2 regions of the Cupriavidus sp. USMAA2-4 genome follow, and region 2 is predicted to be linked to the other one. Evidence: riboswitches for the same ligand, from Rfam matches in the RefSeq annotation. Region 2 holds a riboswitch; the other holds the start of a gene.
The links. A riboswitch is a leader RNA that binds a small molecule or an ion and turns the genes downstream of it on or off. The one in region 2 is predicted to bind ZMP and ZTP.
Positions count from the first base shown of each region.

Region 1: it holds a riboswitch for ZMP and ZTP, as region 2 does, so the genes downstream of both, glyA (serine hydroxymethyltransferase) here and BKK79_RS02790 (LysE family translocator) in region 2, are expected to answer to the same signal.

Region 1 is NZ_CP017748.1:3,652,237-3,656,646, reverse strand. Features, by position in the region: gene tolR (protein TolR) at 1-121, opposite strand, end outside; gene tolQ (protein TolQ) at 143-826, opposite strand; gene ybgC (tol-pal system-associated acyl-CoA thioesterase) at 823-1,227, opposite strand; ZMP/ZTP riboswitch at 1,345-1,445, shown strand; gene glyA (serine hydroxymethyltransferase) at 1,565-2,812, shown strand; gene nrdR (transcriptional regulator NrdR) at 2,973-3,440, shown strand; gene BKK79_RS16220 (hypothetical protein) at 3,822-4,361, shown strand.
Region 2 is NZ_CP017748.1:641,074-645,483, reverse strand. Features, by position in the region: partial or broken gene BKK79_RS40175 (Arm DNA-binding domain-containing protein) at 214-333, shown strand; partial or broken gene BKK79_RS42270 (IS30 family transposase) at 342-482, opposite strand; gene BKK79_RS38775 (MBL fold metallo-hydrolase) at 501-1,490, opposite strand; gene BKK79_RS02795 (serine hydrolase) at 1,631-1,843, opposite strand; ZMP/ZTP riboswitch at 1,988-2,070, shown strand; gene BKK79_RS02790 (LysE family translocator) at 2,091-2,723, shown strand; gene BKK79_RS02785 (alpha/beta hydrolase) at 2,857-3,816, shown strand; gene BKK79_RS02780 (TonB-dependent siderophore receptor) at 4,011-4,410, opposite strand, start outside.

The sequences.
Region 1 (4,410 bases), 1.5 Mb from region 2:
CGATCGGCGCGGCCACCATGAAGATGACGAGCAGCACGAGCATCACGTCGATGTACGGCACGACGTTGATCTCGGCACTGGCGCGGCGGCGCGAGCCGCCGCGACGCTGGATGGCTGCCATAGCTTGGCTCCTTGCTGGCGATCAGCGCGTCTGGCGCTGCAGGATGTTCAGGAACTCTTCCATGAAGCTCTCGAAACGGATTGCCAGCCGATCGATCTCGGTCGCATAACGGTTGTAGGCGATCACCGCGGGAATGGCGGCAAACAGGCCGATGGCCGTGGCCACCAGCGCTTCGGCGATGCCGGGCGCCACCGAGGCCAGGGTGGCCTGCTGCACATTGGACAGGCCGCGGAAGGCGTTCATGATGCCCCACACGGTGCCGAACAGGCCGATATAGGGGCTGACCGAGCCGACCGAGGCCAGGAAGGGAAGATGCGATTCCAGCACATCCATCTCGCGCTGGTAGGCCGCGCGCATGGCGCGGCGGGCAGCGTCGAGCAGCGCTCCGGCGTCGTTGCTGCGCTCGCGCGCCTTCAGGAATTCACCCATGCCGGACTCGAAGATGCGTTCCAGCGCCCCGGTGTTGTGGCGGTTGTTGACCGCGCTGTTATACAGCGCCTGCAGGTCGCCGCCGGCCCAGAAATCGCGCTCGAAGCCTTCGGTCTGGCTGCGCGCGGCGCGCAGCGCCATGTGCTTGCGGAAGATGTAGGTCCACGAGAACAGGGACATCACCAGCAGCAGCGCCATGACGGCCTGCGCCAGCAGGCTGGCATGCAGCACCAGCGAAACGATGGACAGGTCTTGCGAGACGGTCACGGGATTCATCGGGCGGTCTTGATAGTTGCGAGGACGGGGGCGGGGATGGGGGCGGGTCGAAATGTGGACTTATCTACACAGCCGACCCGGATGGCGCCGGTCGCCAGCTGCTGCTCCCCGCGCCACGCTTCTTGGGCGAATTGGACCGAGGCCGGCCCGACCCGTTCAATCCGGGTCCGGATCTCGATCTGGTCGTCCAGGCGGGCGGGCGCATTGTATTCCACCGCCGTGCTCCTGACGACGAAGACCACGCCGGCCTCGTCGGACAGGGCCTGCTGGCCGATGCCGAGCGACCGCAGCCATTCGGTGCGGGCGCGTTCGAAGAATTTCAGGTAGTTGGCGTAGAACACTACGCCGCCCGCGTCGGTATCTTCCCAATACACGCGCAGGGTCCAGACAAAGTTCGTCATGGCCGCGATTGTAGCGGAGCCGTGCGCGACATTGACGTAAACCCTTGGCCTGCCCGCCACAGCCATGCCGCGCCGCTTGCGGCCGGCCCGAGGCTCGCGTAGACTCGCGCCAACCATTCCATCTTGCGCGACTGGCGAAGTCAGTGGGCACTACCACGAGGAAGCGCAAGTTCTCTGGCGTGAAGTTCAGACGCCTGCCGCTCGCCTGGGCAGCGAATGGGAAGCAGGGTGCGCCCTGCGCCGGCCGCAACCAGGCCGGTGCAGGTCGCATGTGCCTTCCCCCGCGCGCCCTACCCCCGAAGCCAAGTCGGATCCCCTTTTCAAGACGAATCCCGCCATGTTCGAACGCAGCCGCTATACGATCGACCAGATCGATCCGGAACTCTTCGCCGCCATCCAGAAGGAAGACCAGCGCCAGGAAGATCACATCGAGCTGATCGCCTCGGAAAACTACACCTCGCCGGCCGTGATGGCCGCGCAGGGCTCGCAGCTGACCAACAAGTACGCCGAGGGCTATCCCGGCAAGCGCTACTACGGCGGCTGCGAGTACGTCGACGTCGTCGAGCAACTGGCGATCGACCGCGTCAAGCAACTGTTTGGCGCCGAAGCCGCCAACGTGCAGCCGAATTCCGGCTCGCAGGCCAACCAGGGCGTGTTCTTCGCCGTGCTGAAGCCGGGCGACACCATCATGGGCATGAGCCTGGCCGAAGGCGGTCACCTGACCCACGGCATGGCCCTCAATATGAGCGGCAAGTGGTTCAACGTGGTCAGCTACGGCCTGAACGCCCAGGAAGACATCGACTACGACGCACTGGAAAAACTGGCCCAGGAAAAGAAGCCCAAGCTGATCATCGCCGGCGCGTCCGCCTTCGCCCTGCGCATCGACTTCGAGCGCATCGCCCGCGTGGCCAAGTCCATCGGCGCCTACTTCATGGTCGACATGGCCCACTACGCCGGCCTGATCGCCGCCGGCGTCTATCCGAACCCGGTGCCGCATGCCGACTTCGTCACCACCACCACGCACAAGAGCCTGCGCGGCCCGCGCGGCGGCGTGATCCTGATGAAGGCCGAGCACGAGAAGGCCATCAACTCGGCCATCTTCCCCGGCATCCAGGGCGGCCCGCTGATGCACGTGATCGCCGGCAAGGCCGTGGCCTTCAAGGAAGCACTGGCGCCCGAGTTCAAGGCCTACCAGCAACAGGTGGTGAAGAACGCCGCTGTGCTGGCCGAGACCCTGATCGCGCGCGGCCTGCGCATCGTCTCCGGCCGCACCGAGAGCCACGTGATGCTGGTCGACCTGCGCGCCAAGCAGATCACCGGCAAGGAAGCCGAGAAGATCCTCGGCGACGCGCACATCACCGTCAACAAGAACGCCATCCCCAACGACCCGGAAAAGCCCTTCGTCACCTCGGGCATCCGCCTGGGCTCGCCGGCCATGACCACCCGCGGCTTCAAGGAAGAAGAAGCCCGCCAGGTCGCCAACCTGATCGCCGACGTGCTGGACAACCCGCACGACGAGGCCAATATCGCGCGCGTGCGCGAGCAGGTCGCCGCGCTGACCAAGCGCTTCCCGGTCTACGGTTGAGGCATTAAGACCGCCTGCCCCGCCGCCCGCCCGGGCGGTGCCAGGCTCGGGCATGCCGGCAGCCGGCATGCCCGCCCGCCCCCTCGTCAAGGCGGGCGCGCCATGACAGAATCACAATACGGCCGGCGCAGCCGCTCCATACATCCCAAGGTGGTCAGGCATGAAATGTCCCTTCTGCGGTCATTCCAACACGCAGGTGCTTGACACCCGCATGTCCGAAGAGGGCGACACCGTGCGCCGCCGCCGGCGCTGCGAATCCTGCGACCGCCGCTTCACCACCTACGAGCGCATCGAACTGTTCTTCCCCGCCATCGTCAAGAAGAACGGCTCGCGCGAGGACTACGTCCGCGCCAAGCTCAAGGACTCCATGCGCACCGCGCTGCGCAAGCGCCCGGTCTCGGCCGAGGCCATCGACGATGCCATCACCCGCATCGAGGAAAAACTGCTGTCGCTGGGCCAGAAGGAACTGCTCAGCAGCCAGGTCGGCGAACTGGTGATGCGCGAGCTGCGCAAGCTGGACAAGATCGCCTACATCCGCTTTGCCTCGGTCTACCGGAGCTTCGAGGACGTGTCGGAATTCCGCGAAGTGCTGGAAGAGATTTCCGCCAGCCCGGCCCGCAAGGCCTGAGCGCCGCCTCCCTTCAATCCTTTCGCTTCACGCTTCTGACTGCCGTCGCCAGCGCCGGCTCGTGGCTGGTGTTGATGCTTCAGCCCGGCAGGCTGGCGTCGGCGCAGGTGTTGACCTCGTGCCCGCGCTGACGCAGTTGCGGTTCACGCCATGCGTGACATGGGAGTAGCTGCCGGCGCTGCCCAGGTTCTTGAAGTGGCGGATGCCGGGTAGTGTACCGGCCGACCCGGGGCAGGTCTTGCCGGCATGCCTCCATCGCATCCTGGTCCTCGGCGACAGGCCGGCGGGCGCAACATGATGACGCCAACTCGTGACAGGCCGACACGTCGGTCCGGCAGCCAGTCCCTATGCTGACCGGTAACCAGATCGACGGAGGCTGCCATGCCAGGTCCTGCTCCCATCCGCACCCACTGTCCCGGCGGCACCGACGGCGCCGGCCATCGCTATCGCCCCATCCGCAGCGGCCGGGCAGGCCTGTTCCGGCGCAGCGGGATGGCCGGCCGCCGCGGCCGTCGCCACCTGGTGCCCCCAGCGCACCCCGGCGCGCATGCGCGCCGCTTGCCATGCCGCCGGCACCCACGCAAGCGGCCCGGATACGTCCTGACTGAAAGCCTGGCTGCGCTTGCCCTGGCCATCATGGCCATGCTGCCGCTCGCCGGGCTCTCGCCGCATGCACTGCAGGCCTTGCGCCATGCCGAGGCCTTCGGCGCCGCCACCCGCGCCGCGGTCGAGCTGATCGAAGCCGACGCGCCGGAGCGGGCACTCCCCCCGCTCCAGGGCGCGGGCGTACTGGCGCTGCGCTCCTGCGACCGCCTCGACAGCCTCGGCTGCGCTGCCGGGCGCCGGCTGGCGGTCGCGCGGCTGGCCCGCGCCGGCCTGGCGCCGCAGGATATGGCGCTCGTGCTGTGGAGCCGCCCGTGACCGGCGGCGCCCGCCGAAACTCCCAAGCCAGGTCGCGGACGTCGCCGGC
Region 2 (4,410 bases):
TAGCTATCGCCGGCCAGCAAGAACGGTTGACGGTAGAGCTGACGGTAAGAATTGAGGCGAGATTAAGACACTCACGTTCACTATTGAGGCTTTTACCGTCTTTGACGGTAAAAGCCTTCTCGGGAAAGCTTGTTTCATGCGGCTTTCCGGGCATCAGCGGGTCTCCTGGTCCCTGACGGTAAAAGCCGTCAAAAAAAACAGGAGAAAACCTCGATGCTGACCGACACAGCGCTGCGCAATCTCAAGCCTAAGTCATTGACTTATAAGGTTTCTGACCGGGACGGGATGTGCGTGACGGTATCGCCCGCCAATACCGTCACCTTCCGCTACGACTAGCGTCTCAATCGCCGGAAGAGCTCGATATGGCAGGTCATTTCAGTTCCGCGACCGTAGGTCAGACTCTCGCGCAGAAAGGTCGGCAGCTTCTTCGTTTTTCGTGTAAAGCCCTCCAGGGCATCTTGGGCCGTGCAGCCGTCCATGCGTGCTGGCCGGCGGCGCCTTCAAGCCTGAAAGAGGTGTCTCTGCCCCACAGCAGAAGGCACGACTTTCTCCTCCCCGAATGCCTCGACGAGCCTGTGAGTCGCACGCCAGCCAGTGCAATGACCAGGCACAAAGCGTTTCAGATTGAACTGCCCTAGATCACTGATGGTCTGCGGAATCAACGTCTCGCTGGCTGAACCACTGAGATGGAAACCTCCCATGACTCCCCATAGCGGTATTGGCGCTAGCTCTTCCTGAGCGCGATGCAGCACGTTGACGACCCCGGCGTGGGAACAGGCGGTAAAGACTATCGCCCCAAGGCCTGCCACGTTTACTGCCATCCATCGCTCATCTTTTATTAATGGATCCGGTAGCCAAGCGCCGTCGTTCGTCTGCGCAAAATGTCCAGGCAGCCCGTTCTCGTATGATGTTCGCCGCGGAATCTCGCCACTCAGATGGAAATGCCCATCAAGCAGGGTGCGTGCGTCATCGCTTGAGACAATCTCGGCTCCGGCCGCGGAAAGCTGCTCTTTGGATGGCACCTCATCGAACGGGAGGAGCTCTCCATCGGCTCCCGGCTTATGCACGGCTCGCGGTACGAACATGCCGTCATTCACGTGTACGGGGATCTTGCGGTCACCATTTGCATCGGTGATCAACTGGATCGCTGTCAACATCCCCCCGACATGGTCCCAGTGGCCATGAGAGAAGACCGCTGCGTCAATATCTCCGAAACGCAGACCAAGCCTCTCGCCGTTTCGTTTGATCGCATAGCCTTCCGGGCCGCTATCAAACAGGACCGTATGCGTTTTGCCGTTGAGCGTAGTCTTGATCACCAGGGAAAGACCCCATTGCGCACAACACAGGCACCGTCCGGTCAATTGGGACGCACCGGCTCTCACAATGTTGGAAACCTCGCCAGTTACACGTTCTGGAAGCGAGGAAAGAAGATCACTGACATTGTCGAGAAGAACAAGAACTTCACAGCTGTCCACTTCTTTGAGTAACACGATACTATCCTTCTTAGATTCCAGCCGGTCGAATTTTTTAGCGTTAAAGACGGAATGTTGCTTAAAACAATCAGCAAAATCGCGCTGACGAATGCATCCATGGCGCATGCCTGCGATACGTTCCGCGATATGTCCGGCCGCTAGATAGGCGAGGCTCTAGTGCCAATAGGTGTCACGAAGATCGCGACTCGGCTCCAAATGCCGGAGGTCACCGGCAATCGCGAGTCGACGTCGCGAACGCCATAGCCTTCCATCAGGATCGTCTCCCGCTCCTTGGTCACGGCCAGCGCGAGGCCCGGCAATTGCCATTCAGCCATCGGCGCTTCGACAAAGTCATCGAACTCTTCCAGCATGTGAGGCGCTCATCTCTTAGTCCGGGGCAGACGCTGAATGTAGCAAATCGCGCGGGAGTTGTGTGTCGGCGTACTGAGGAAGAGCAGGGGCACGCCGGCGGACGCTCGGATCGAGACGGCAGACGAGAAGACGTGCTAGGATCTCTTCACTCGCGTGACTGGCGCATATAGATAGAACACTATCGGGGAGCGTGAGTTTGCTGCCGCCGCGCGCCTGGGCATTACCTACTATCCATGGAGATGGGTTATGCCTGATTTCACACAATTGCTCATGTTCGCTCTTGTGGCGTTGGGAATGGTTTTGACGCCGGGGCCGAACATGGTCTATCTGATTTCCCGCTCAATTTGCCAAGGTAGACGTGCAGGCCTCATTTCGTTGGGGGGTGTTGCGCTGGGCTTTGTATTCTACATGCTCTGTGCGGCATTCGGAATTACGGCCTTTGTATTTGCAGTGCCTTACGCATACGATGCGCTTCGCTTTGGTGGTGCTTTATATCTTTTGTATCTTGCCTGGCAAGCGGTCAGGCCAGGCGGACGATCCGCATTTGCCGTGCGTGACCTGCCGGTCGATACCCCAATGAAGCTCTTTGGCATGGGGTTTATCACTAACCTGGCGAATCCAAAAATCGCCATCATGTATCTGTCGCTGCTGCCCCAGTTCATTACGCCAGGACATGGCAGTGTTCTTGCGCAATCGCTGGCGCTTGGCAGCGTTCAGATTTCGATCAGCCTTGCCGTCAACGCACTGATCGTCGTGACAGCCGGATCGATATCGATCTTCCTGTCGGGACGCCCGTCGTGGCTATTGGTGCAGCGCTGGCTGATGGGAAGCGTTCTGACAGGTCTGGCGGTACGGATGGCATGCGAGTCCAGGAAATAGCGACGCCTCGCATGGGCTGTATGTCGCCCCTGCGTTAAAGAAGGTCTGCGCAACGCGGATCGATGCTGACCTTCCACGCCCCCCAACAGTTGAGGGATCGCCCTGGATAACGCGTTCCGCACACAATCTACCGATGCCCCAGGCAAGCTACAAGACGGAAACCTATTGGAAACAGTACCAATCCTTTTTTCCCGCACATGCGCGAGTCACCACGGCCAGCGGCCCGAATGAAGAGTGGCTCCCCTGGAAAGGAGCATCGATCCATGTTGATCGATTTCCCTGCGCAGCGTCGCCGCTGACCGTGATCGTCGTGCATGGAGGAGGGGGATACGGCCGGTTGTTCGCGCCGATTGGCAAGCTATTGCACAGCGCAGGCTACGAGGTCGTCGCTCCGGATCTACCGGGGTATGGGTTGAGTCAGGCGCCTCCTTCACTGGTCTCTTATGAGGCGTGGTCCGACTTGCTATGCGATCTGGCAACCATCGAGTACCGGCACACCGGGCGACGCGTGGTCTTGTGCGGCGGAAGCCTTGGTGGCTATCTGGCTTACCTGTGCGCGGCACGGATGGGAGACGGCCCCATTGCTGGCGTGATCGCCACAACCCTTGCGGATCCGCGGACGCCGCTGGTGAAACAGCAGTTTGCGCGCAACGCGCTGGTGCGCCACGTCATGATGCCCCTGTTGCCCTGCTGCGCGCCTCTGATCGGCAGACTGAGGCTGCCCGTGAAGTGGTTTACCAAGATGGACGCGATGTCGAACGATCCATCGCTGAACCGGCTCGTTGCCGAGGATCCCTACGGCGGCGGCGTACGTGTGCCGGTCAATTTCATGCAGTCGATTTTCGCCGTGCGGCCGGAAGTCGAGCCCGAGGACTTCGACCACTGTCCTCTCCTGCTGGCACATCCCGCAAACGATCGCTGGACGGGCTTCGAATCGAGCCGGCAGTTCTTCGACCGCATCAAGGGCGAGAAGAGATTGGTGATGCTGGAAAACTGCGGCCACTTTCCAGTGGAGGCGCCAGGTATCGCGCAACTGGAACAGGCTTCGATCCGATTCCTGCGGGAGATCGCCAGCAACGGACCGCGCGCGTGACCGCGTGAGTTGGTCGCAGGAGTATTGGCGATGCCCAGCCCCGCGCCCGCCAGCAGGCAGAGATGATCGCGTAGGCTGTCAGGCAGGCCAAGTTGCCTTTCTGGGGGGCGGGCTCCGTCCATGCCAAGGCGCCGGATAATTGGGAGAGCGGACCCGATATTCCCATGATCTCGGCACGCCTCACGCGCCGGTAGTCAGAATTGATATCGCAAGCCGGCGACGAACTGTCTGCCGAGACCGGGAATGATTGCAAGGTTGCCCCATGAGGCAGGATAGTAGGTCTTGTCGAACAGGTTGTGGATGTCGAGATAGACCTTGGTACGGCGGTCAATCTGCCAGTACGAGACCAGCTTTACGGTTGCGTATGCCGGCAGCGAGTAGGTGTCCGTCGCGTTGCCGGAGCGCGAACCAGCATAGACAACGCCCGCACCAACGCCATAGCGGCCACCGATCCATGGCATGGCGTCTTCGCGGATTGCCAGCAAGCTCGCGCTCACCTTGGGGATGTTGGTAAGGCGTGTCCCAGCTGCGATGGCGTTGTCTTCGGTGACCTTTGCATCAATCAGCGAGAAACTTGTGCTGATGCGCCAGTTC